DNA from 2 places in the Serratia sp. NA_13 genome. Region 1 is predicted to be linked to the other one. Evidence: predicted binding sites of a transcription regulator. Region 1 holds the regulator's gene; the other holds the start of a gene.
The links. The regulator CRP, encoded in region 1, controls carbon source genes, mostly activating them, when cyclic AMP is high. The targets are predictions, from matches to a motif close to ATGTGANNNNNNTCACAT.

Region 1 (5,653 bases):
TCATCCCACAAGAGTGGCCAATAAGAATTTAATTCAAGCTATGCATGAATCCTTTCGCCCGTTGAGCGGGGCCAGTAATCCCCATCTGCAAACGCTGCTACCACGGCTGGTGCGTCGCCACGTGCAGTTGAAACCCCACTGGCAACGGCTGGAACTGCCCGACGGTGACTTTGTCGATCTCGCCTGGAGCGAAGATCCGGCTCAGGCCGGCGGCAAGCCGCGCGTGGTGCTGTTCCATGGCCTGGAAGGCAGTTTCTACAGTCCCTATGCCCATGGTCAACTCAACGCCTGGCGTGAAAAGGGCTGGCTCGGGGTGGTAATGCATTTTCGCGGTTGCAGTGGCGTGCCGAACCGCAAGCAACGCATCTATCATTCCGGTGAAACGGAAGATGCGCGCTTCTTCCTCCAGTGGCTGCGTACTACCTACGGAGAAGCCCCCACCGCTGCCGTTGGCGTCTCACTCGGCGGCAATATGCTGGCCTGTTATCTGGCACAGCAGGGCGCCGACAGTCTGCTGCAGGCGGCGGTGGTGGTTTCTGCGCCATTGATGCTGGAACCTTGCTCATGGCGGATGGATCAAGGCTTCTCGCGGGTTTATCAGCACTACCTGCTCGGCCAGTTGAAACAAAACGCCACCCGTAAACTGCTGCACTATCCTGATACCCTGCCGCTCAAGCTGCCGCAGCTCAAGGCATTGCGTCGGATCCGCGACTTTGATGATGCGATTACCTCGCGCATCCATGGCTTTAGCGATGCCACCGATTATTACCGCCGTTGCAGCGCCCTGCCACTGCTGCCGTCGATCCAAACGCCGCTGTTGATCATCCATGCCAAGGACGATCCTTTTATGACCGACGAAGTGATCCCCGAAACCGCCACGCTGCCGCACAACATTGAATATCAGTTGACCGAGTTTGGCGGCCACGTCGGTTTTGTCGGCGGTACATTGAAAAAACCCCATATGTGGCTGGAATACCGTATTCCATCCTGGCTTGCCCCTTACCTGGAAACAATCAAGTGATCATCCCCTGGAAAGAACTGGAAACCGAGACCCTCAATAGCCTGATTGAATCCTTTGTGCTGCGCGAAGGGACCGACTACGGTGAGCATGAACGTTCCCTGGAACATAAAGTGGAAGACGTGCGCCGCCAATTGAAAAACGGCGAGGTGCTACTGGTATGGTCAGAACTGCATGAGACCATCAACATCATGCCGCGCGGGCAGTTCCGTGCCGGGCAAGAAGAAATTTAGTGACTGTCGGTTCTATGACTGACGGAAAAAATCAGGTAACAATGAGGGATTGCAAACCAACGCGCGGAATTTTGCCCTTGGCGAAAAGGTGTCAAACAGACCAAAAATTTTAACTGACGCCTGCGCATTAAACACGGAGTGACCCATCACCATGTCCGCCAAACATCCCGTTATCGCAGTGACCGGCTCCAGCGGTGCCGGCACCACCACCACCAGCGTGGCGTTCCGTAAAATCTTTCAGCAGTTGAACATCCGCGCCGCGGAGCTGGAAGGTGACAGTTTCCACCGCTATACCCGGCCGGAAATGGACGCGGCGATCCGCAAAGCGCGCGATCTTGGCCGTCATATCAGCTATTTCGGCCCCGAAGCGAACGATTTTGGCCTGCTGCAACAAAGCTTTAGCGAGTACGGTACCAACGGCACCGGTCGTTCACGCAAGTATCTGCACACCTACGATGAAGCGGTGCCCTATAACCAGGTACCGGGGACCTTTACCCCGTGGGAAGCCTTACCGGCACCGACCGACGTGCTGTTTTATGAAGGGCTGCACGGCGGCGTAGTGACCGAACACAACGACGTGGCCAAGCATGTCGACTTGCTGGTCGGCGTGGTGCCTATTGTTAACCTGGAATGGATCCAAAAGTTAATTCGCGATACCGGCGAGCGTGGCCACTCCCGTGAAGCGGTGATGGATTCAGTGGTGCGTTCGATGGAAGACTACATCAACTACATCACACCGCAGTTTTCGCGCACCCATATCAACTTCCAGCGGGTGCCGACGGTAGATACCTCCAACCCGTTCGCCGCCAAGGCGATCCCCTCGCTGGACGAGAGCTTTGTGGTGATCCACTTCCGCGGCCTGGATCAGATCGATTTCCCTTATCTGCTGGCGATGCTGCAGGGATCTTTTATCTCGCATATCAATACGCTGGTGGTGCCGGGCGGCAAAATGGGATTGGCAATGGAGTTGATTATGGCGCCGCTGGTGCAGCAACTGCTGGAAGGCAAAAAAATCGGCTAACTTACCGGAGCGCGGCAACGGACCGCGCCCCTTTATCTATCAGGACACCGCGCGGATCTCAAAACTGTGGGTCACGCTGGCGGCCTTGCTCAGCATCAATGACACCGAACAGTACTTCTCGGCGGAAAGATTCACCGCGCGCTCAACAATTTTGTCACTTAAATCTTTACCGGTGACGATGAAATGCAGGTTGATATGGGTAAACAACCGTGGCGCTTCTTCGCGCCTTTCAGAGGTCAGCTTCACCTCGCAATCACGCACGTCGTTGCGTCCTTTTTGCAGGATCGACACCACATCTATCGCGCTGCATCCTCCCACCGACATCAGCACCATTTCCATCGGACTGGGCGCTTTATCGCCGGCGTTGCCGTCCATCAATACCTGATGGCCAGACGCGGATTCGCCCAGAAACGTCAACCCTTCCACCCACTTAACTCTTGCCTGCATGCTGGTCACTCCGGTTAATTTCTTAAAATCAGACTACGCTTTCGCATAGAAACTGGCAACGGAACCTGATGCTAATCATGCTGAAGCGAGACAACACAAGACACCCGCCTCACTCTGTGCTACAAACAGAGCCGCAATAAATCTTTCCGGGACACTGATTTCAGGGAAACTCCCAGGGAAAGGCTCCTTTACCGGTATGTTAACAGAATGTAGCTTGCAGCTCTCCCGGCAAGTTAATATGCTAGAGCGACAGCGTATATTTATGACACGCCTCAAAACCTGCTGCCAGCTACCATTAAAACAACGGCGACAGCACGTTTTACAGGGAACTCTGACCCCTGTGACACAAGGCAGCGATAACAACAGAGGATAACAGCGAATGGTTCTCGGCAAACCGCAAACAGACCCTACTCTCGAATGGTTCCTGTCTCATTGCCATATCCACAAATATCCATCCAAAAGTACGCTGATTCACCAAGGTGAAAAAGCCGAAACGCTTTACTACATCGTCAAAGGCTCCGTCGCGGTGCTGATTAAGGATGAAGAAGGTAAAGAGATGATCCTGTCCTACCTTAACCAGGGGGATTTCATCGGCGAGCTTGGATTATTTGAAGAAGGTCAGGAGCGTAGCGCCTGGGTTAGGGCGAAAACCGCCTGTGAAGTGGCTGAAATTTCCTACAAGAAATTCCGCCAGTTGATTCAGGTTAACCCGGACATCCTGATGCGCCTGTCAGCTCAGATGGCAAACCGTCTGCAGATCACCTCTGAGAAAGTGGGTAACCTTGCTTTCCTGGACGTTACAGGCCGCATCGCGCAAACCCTGCTGAACCTGGCGAAACAGCCTGATGCCATGACCCACCCGGATGGTATGCAGATTAAAATTACCCGTCAGGAAATTGGTCAGATCGTCGGTTGCTCACGTGAAACCGTTGGTCGTATTCTGAAAATGCTGGAAGATCAAAACCTGATCTCCGCCCACGGCAAAACTATTGTCGTTTACGGCACCCGTTAATCACTGAAAAAACGGCGCGATAATTCGCGCCGTTTTTTTATGCCCCTAGTCATCATGTGGCGCCGACTGATTTATCATCCGGAAGTTAATTACGCACTACGACAAACGCTGGTGCTGTGCCTGCCGGTTCTGCTCGGGCTGTTGATCGGCCAACTACAATACGGCCTGCTATTTTCCCTGGTTCCCGCCTGCTGCAACATCGCCGGGCTGGACACGCCTCATAAACGCTTCTTTAAACGCCTGATCGTCGGCGGTTCACTGTTTGCATTCAGCAGTTTGTTGCTGCAGCAAGCTCTGTTGTGGCAGTTGCCGCTGCCGATACTGATGCTCGGCCTGGCGCTGCTGCTCGGTGTCAACGGTGAAATAAGCCCGCTACACGCCCGTCTGCTGCCTGCTGCGCTAGTTGCCGCCATCTTCTCCCTCAGCATGGCCGGTACGGTGCCGCTTTGGCACGCGCCGGTGTTATATATCGTGGGCACGGCCTGGTACGGCCTGTTTACCTGGTTCTGGTTCAAGCTGTGGAAAGAACAGCCGATGCGCGAGTCGCTTAATCAGCTCTATCTGGAACTGGCGGACTACTTCGAAGCCAAATATTCGCTGTTGACCCAGCACACCGACCCGCAGACCGCATTACCTCCCCTGCTGGTGCGCCAGCAAAAGGTCATGGATCTGATCACCTTGCTGTATCAACAACTTAATTTTCTCCCCCATGCCAGCAATCTCGAACAAAAGCGCCTGCAACGCACCTTCCAGGTCGCGCTGGATTTGCAGGAACACATCACCGTCAGCCTGCACCTGCCGGAAGAGGTGCAAAAACTGGTAGAACAGAGCCAGGCCGAAGCCATTATCCGCCGCAATGCGCAGGTAATTGCCAATCGGCTGCGCACGGTGGCGCACGATATTCTCTACCACCAACATTCGCAACGCTTCAATATGGGCAATGAACTGACAGCATTGGAAAAAGTGGCGGCACAGCACCCGGAGAATCCGGTTGGGCAGTTCTGCTACTACCACTTCAGCCGCATCGCCCGCCTGCTGCGTACCCAGCATCCACTCTACCGGCGTGACCTGATGGCCAATCAAAACCGCCTGCCGTTTTGGCCGGCGCTGGTCAGTTATCTGTCGTTCAAATCCAATGCCATGCGTAATGCGGCACGATTAGGCGTCACGCTGGCGGCAGGCAGCAGCCTCGGGATGATGTTCAACCTGCCGAAACCCTACTGGATCCTGCTCACTATCATGCTGGTAAGCCAGAACGGCTACAATGCCACCCGGGTGCGCATCCAGCACCGTGCGCTCGGTACTCTGGCCGGACTCGTCATCGCCGCCGGTCTGCTGCAATTACAACTGCCCGAAGCCGAGACCCTGAGCGTGATGCTGGTGATTACGCTGCTGGCCTATCTGGTTTCACGTAAAAACTACGGATTGGCGGTTATTGGTTTTACGGTGACGGCGGTCTACACCCTGCAACTGCTGGCCCTCAACGGCACACATTTCCTGGTGCCGCGGCTGATCGACACGCTGATCGGCTGCGTGCTGGTGTTCGGCAGTACCATCTGGCTGTGGCCACAGTGGCAAAGCGGATTACTGCGCAAGAATGCCCATCAGGCGCTGGAAAACGATCAGCAGGCATTACGTCTGTTGCTGGAAGAGCAAGAGCCAGATCCCAGTGCACTGGCCTACGCACGTATGCAGGTCAATCAGGCGCACAATGCGTTATTCACCTCGCTGAATCAGGCCATGCAGGAGCCGGGGTTTGAATCGAACTATCTGGCGGATATGCGCCTGTGGGTGACGCACAGCCAGTTTATTGTCGAGCATCTGAATGCAATGACTATCCTGGCGCGCGAGCACTATATGCTGACGCCAAAGCTGGCGGAGGAGTATCTGCAATCTTGCGAGATTGCGCTGCAAAGCTGCCA
Region 2 (5,653 bases), on a different contig from region 1:
GCGTACACGTAGTACGTGAGGAATTCGAGCACTGCCCAACCGTAAAATGGCAAGTAAAATAGCCTATTGGCGCTGCATGGCGTTATACACAGCAATGGCCTGTTCTACAACCTCACTTTCCGCCGGCAGGCCGGAAATTTGCGCCAGCGCCGCTTTTGGCCCCAGTTTGGCCAGCAGTTCCACCAGCTCTTTGGCCTGCGGATCCTGCTCGCTGCGGTAGCTCATGGCGGCGGCAATACCCTGGATCAGATTGTCATGCGGCAGACCGTATTCCAGCGTGCCGAGCAGCGGCTTGATCAGGCGATCGCCAGCGCTCAGCTTACGCAGTGGCTGACGGCCCACACGCTCCACGTCATCGTGCAGATAGGGGTTTTCAAAGCGGCTGAGGATTTTTTCAATGTAAGCGGCATGCTTGGCGGCGTCAAAACCGTAGCGTTTGATCAGCACTGCACCGCTCTCTTCCATCGCACCTTTCACCACACGGCGGATCGCCGGGTCGAGAATGGCATCGCGGATGGTCAGCAGGCCGGCCTGTTGGCCAAGATAAGCGGTAATCGCATGGCCGGTATTGAGCGTGAACAACTTACGCTCAACAAACGCCATCAGGTTATCGGTCAGCTCCATGCCGGCGATTGCCGGTGGCTGGCCCTTGAACTGGGTTTGATCGACAATCCACTCGCTGAAGGTTTCAACCGTCACTTCCAGCGGATCGCTGCTGCCCGCTTCCGTCGGCGGTACAATGCGGTCAACCGCCGAATCAACGAAGCCAACATGCTGTTCGACCCATGCCTGATCTTCCTGCGGCAACACATCGAACACGTGCTGCTTTAACTGGCTGGTGCCACGCACCATGTTCTCGCAGGCGATGATGTTCAGCGGTTGGCTGTTGCCTTGCTGACGACGTTTGATTAACCCTTTGGCGATAGTCCCGGCAATCTTAGCCAGGATCTGTGGGCCCACGGCGGTGGTCACGACATCCGCTTCGGCAATCAGCGCAACCGCCTCTTCACTGCCGCTATTCACTGCGCTGACATTGTTGACCTGCTCGACCCGGGCCTGCTCACCGACCACGTTGACCTGGTAGCTTTTACGGCTGCTGAGCAGGTCCAGCACCGTCTGGTTAACGTCGGCAAAGGTCAGTTCGGCCTGCGCGTCCGCCAGTAGCTTGCCGATAAAACCACGGCCAATATTCCCCGCACCGAAATGTAATGCTTTCATATTCCTACCTTTCTAATGTCGAAGGGTGCAGCAAGCTGCACCCCTTAAAATGATTCCGTTATCCGCGTTTTTTGCCGCCCAGCAGATCCAGCACTTCCTGCACATTGGTGGTATGCGCCAGTCGTTCGATGACGCCCTCGTCATCCAACGCGTTGGTCAGGCTGGTGATCACCTGGATATGTTCGTTATTGCGTGCGGCAATACCGATGACCAGCCGAGCTACCTCGTCCTCTTCATCACCGAAACGTACGCCCTGCGGGTATTGGCAGAACACCACGCCGGTGCGCAGTACCCGGTCTTTGGCTTCGATGGTGCCGTGCGGCACGGCGATCGACTCGCCCAGATAGGTGGAGGTCAGTTTTTCGCGCTCCAGCATTGCAGGAACGTATTCCGGCTCGACGTAGCCGCCCTTGACCAGTTGCTCACCGGCAAAGCGGATCGCCTGTTCCTTGTCGCTGGCCTGCAGGTTAAGGAACACGTTACTTTCGCTGAGTCTGAACAGGTTTTGCTCGCTCGCTTCAAAGCTATCGTCAAGCCGGCTGATGACTTTCTGTTGGTTATCGGTGGTTTTGTTGGCCGCCACCAGACGCTCGGTCAGATCGCTGTACAGCTTGCTGTCGAGGAAGTTGGTCAGCGAGATATGCTGAGCCTGTGGCGCATGGCGCATCGCTCGTTCGGTCAGATCGCGGTGAGTAATCACCAGATCAACATCGTCCGGCAGGCTATTGATGGCGCTGTTGGTCACCGAGATATTTTTCAGCCCGGCATCCGCCACTTTTTTGCGCAGCACCCCGGCCCCCATCGCACTGGAACCCATGCCGGCATCGCAGGCAACGATGATTTTACGTACCGTGGTCAGGTCGCCATCGACCGCTGCATGAGCCGCCGCGCCGCCTTTAGACTGCGACTTCATTTCTTGCATACGGCGAGTGGCATCGATCAGGCCGTCCTCTTCTTTCACTTTTGAGGTCTTCAGCAGGAAGCTGGCGACCACGAATGACACCACAAATGCCGCACCGATAGCCGCCAGGTTGGCGAAATAAGCGCCCTTCGGCGTCATCGCCAGCACCGCCAGAATCGAACCCGGTGAAGCCGGTGAAACCAAACCGCCATTCAACAGGGTCAAGGTGAATACCCCGGTCATGCCACCCAGGATCACCGCCAACAGCAGGCGTGGGTTCATCAGCACGTACGGGAAGTAGATTTCGTGGATACCACCGAAGAAGTGGATGATCGCCGCACCACCGGCAGACTGCTTGGCACTGCCGCGGCCAAAGAACATGTAGGCCATCAGCACGCCCAAACCCGGGCCTGGGTTGGCTTCGATCAGGAAGAAGATGGATTTGCCGGTTTCTGTCGCCTGCTGAATGCCCAGCGGTGAGAAGATGCCGTGGTTAATCGCGTTATTCAGGAACAGGATTTTCGCCGGTTCCACGAAGATGGACGCCAGCGGCAACAGGTTGTTGGTCACCATGATATTTACACCGGCAGCCAGGATATGCGACAACCCTTCTACCAGCGGACCAATCGCCATAAACGACAGAATGGCCAGCAGCATACCGATAATGCCAGCGGAGAAGTTGTTCACCAACATCTCAAAACCGCTTTTGATCTTGCCGTCTACCCAGCGGTCAAAATGCTTGATCGCCCAGCCGCCCAGCGGACCGGCAATCATCGCACCGAGGAACATTGGCATGTCGGCACCGACAATCACACCCATGGTAGTGATGGCACCGACCACGCCGCCGCGCTCGCCCCCCACCAAGCGGCCACCGGTGAAACCGATCAGCAGCGGCAGCAGGTAAGTGATCATTGGGCCAACCAACTTGGCTAAGGTTTCGTTCGGCAGCCAACCGGTAGGAATGAATAGCGCGGTGATGATACCCCAGGCGATAAATGCGCCAATGTTGGGCATCACCATGTTGCTTAAGAAGCGGCCAAAGTTCTGAACTTTGACTTTGATGTCTGGTGAAAACATAAAACACACCCCTATTGTTACGCGCTGACAATAGAGCGCGTGATTATTGTTGTTACGATCCAGCTGTGTTGTGGCTGTACGCGAAATGGACTCTATCACGCTGTTTTTACTGTGCGAACTTCACGAGTTTTTTGTGATTCAGATCACCAATACCACCCTACTCAATGGGCACTTATAGTGATCTGAATCACATTTAATCGGTGTAGAAAAAATACAACGAGCAAGATTCGCCCTGAAATCCCAATAAAATGCGATTATGATCACGTTTTTACATTGCGTGTTTGTTTTTAAATTGTGACATTAATCACAATTTATTTATTGATGGTTACCGAATCCTGGTCTGGAGGTGTTCTTCCCTGTGAGCATTCATCCCGTCGGGAAATAGCAGTGCGATGAATGAAAGAAAACTACATATCGGAAAAAGATGATTGATTGAAGTGTAGTACAGAAGCGACGCGCAAGAAGTGAGCAAGTGATTGGAAAGACTGGGCGGGAATTCTTGGAACAGAAAGGCAGAAGCCGAGATACCAGCCTCTGCCTTTCTACTATTACTGGGTGACGCTTGAGACGGTTTTCTGTGCGTTCAGTAAATCCTGCTGCTTGGCGACCAGATTCGACATCATGGTGTTGTACTGCGTTGCCTGCTGGGAAGTACGCAATTGCACGCCGTTATTGTTAAAGCTCACCTGATTACCCTGTGTACGCAGGAAATCCCCAACCTGCACCAGATCCTGAACGAAACTGGCGGTAGCTGGAATAACCGGCATCAACGCATTGGCCGGCCCGGTGACAATTTTGTCGTAGGCCTGGTTATACACGGCTTTCAGATCGTCAGGTTGCTTCAGCGCTGCCCGGGCGGTATCCGCCTGCGACTTGGCCGACTGGATCTGCTGCCCCAGTAGGTTCAGCGCCCCAACGGATTGCTGCAGCGAATCGCGCTTGCTCATGTAGTCCTGTGCGGTGCGGATCTGGTTAATTTGATCCAGCGCCGGCGTCAGGCTGGCATCCAGTGATTTGGACAACTGCTGTGAAAAACCGACCAAAATAGCGTAATCACCAGCATAGTTGCCGAACTTCTGTTTCTGATCTTCGCTCAGCGTCGGGATTTTCGCGCCGCTGCGCATCACCGTGTTCTGTATGTAATCTATAAACGCCTTGCGTTGTTCCGGCTCTTTATCGCCGCAAGCAGTCAGCTGCATGACCACCAACAATGCCAATACCGGGGCCAACCAACGCGCGAAATTTCTGCTCTGGATCCCTACCGCCATGTGACATAACTCCTGTTATAAACCTGCTTTTTCATCGGACTCCGTCCCTTTTGCTGCACTCCCTGCACCTATAAGAATAGATCAACTGAGTGCGATCCGATACGCGATTCACCTTTCGGGGCTTATTCTTCGGTGAAAGGGAAGTAATAGCGATACCTGAAACCAGGTCGAACATGATTTGAGAGCGAAGAAATCAAGCCCTACCCCCCAATTCAGCCCCCAAGTCAGTGAGCTATTGGCAGCGTTAAAAGGAACAGGTTTGACACAAAACCGCCCACTGCGCCGACAGCAATAGAAAAGGCGCCCGCAGGCGCCTTTTCACAGCAGAACCGCTTATTGCAGCACGGAGATATCCGCCACCTGCAAGAACAGCTCACGCAGCTTACTCAGCAGCGTCAGACGGTTCACACGCACCGCTTCGTCTTCTGCCATTACCATGACGTTGTCGAAGAACGCATCGACCGGCTCACGCAGGTCAGCCAGCTCCACCAACGCATCCTGATAGTTGCCTGCCGCAAAATACGGCTCCAGCTTATCGCGCAGCACCACCAGATGGGTCGCCAGTTGAATCTCAGCCGCTTCTTTCAATACCGAGGCATGGACGCGGTCATTGAGCGTATCGGTAGATTTGGCCAGGATATTGGAAACGCGTTTATTGGCCGCAGCCAGTGCAGCTGCCGCTTCCAGGGTACGGAAGTGGGTCACCGCTTTAACGCGCGCATCGAAGTCCGCCGGTTTGGTCGGACGACGAGCCAACACCGCCTGAATGGTGTCTACCGCGTGGCCTTCTTCCTGATACCAGGCGCGGAAACGGCCCAGCATGAACTCGACCACTTCATCGACAACTTTGGCGTTGGTCAGCTTGCTGCCGTAAAGGCGCACGGCCTCTTCGGTCAGGGTCAGCAGATCCAGCGTCAGGTTTTTCTCGACGATGATACGCAGCACCCCCAATGCAGCACGGCGCAGTGCGAACGGATCCTTATCGCCTTTCGGATGTTGCCCGATGCCGAAAATGCCGGCCAGGGTGTCCATCTTGTCGGCAATCGCCAACGAACAGGCCACCAGCGACTCCGGCAGTGCATCACCGGCAAAGCGCGGCTGGTACTGTTCGTTCAGCGCAACCGCCACGTCTTCAGCTTCGCCGTCATGACGCGCGTAGTGCATGCCCATCACGCCCTGGGTGTCGGTG

Region 2: the regulator CRP is predicted to act here: its motif matches at 3,372-3,389, upstream of ACUTSU_RS17350 (PTS mannitol transporter subunit IICBA).

Annotation. Positions count from the first base shown of each region.
Region 1 is NZ_JBQZFV010000018.1:73,360-79,012, reverse strand. Features, by position in the region: gene ACUTSU_RS20205 (hydrolase) at 41-1,021, shown strand; gene ACUTSU_RS20200 (YheU family protein) at 1,018-1,251, shown strand; gene ACUTSU_RS20195 (phosphoribulokinase) at 1,403-2,272, shown strand; gene ACUTSU_RS20190 (OsmC family protein) at 2,312-2,719, opposite strand; gene crp (cAMP-activated global transcriptional regulator CRP) at 3,099-3,731, shown strand; gene ACUTSU_RS20180 (YccS/YhfK family putative transporter) at 3,786-5,653, shown strand, end outside.
Region 2 is NZ_JBQZFV010000013.1:82,156-87,808, reverse strand. Features, by position in the region: gene ACUTSU_RS17355 (mannitol-1-phosphate 5-dehydrogenase) at 64-1,218, opposite strand; gene ACUTSU_RS17350 (PTS mannitol transporter subunit IICBA) at 1,277-3,196, opposite strand; gene ACUTSU_RS17345 (DUF3053 domain-containing protein) at 3,745-4,464, opposite strand; gene glyS (glycine--tRNA ligase subunit beta) at 4,798-5,653, opposite strand, start outside.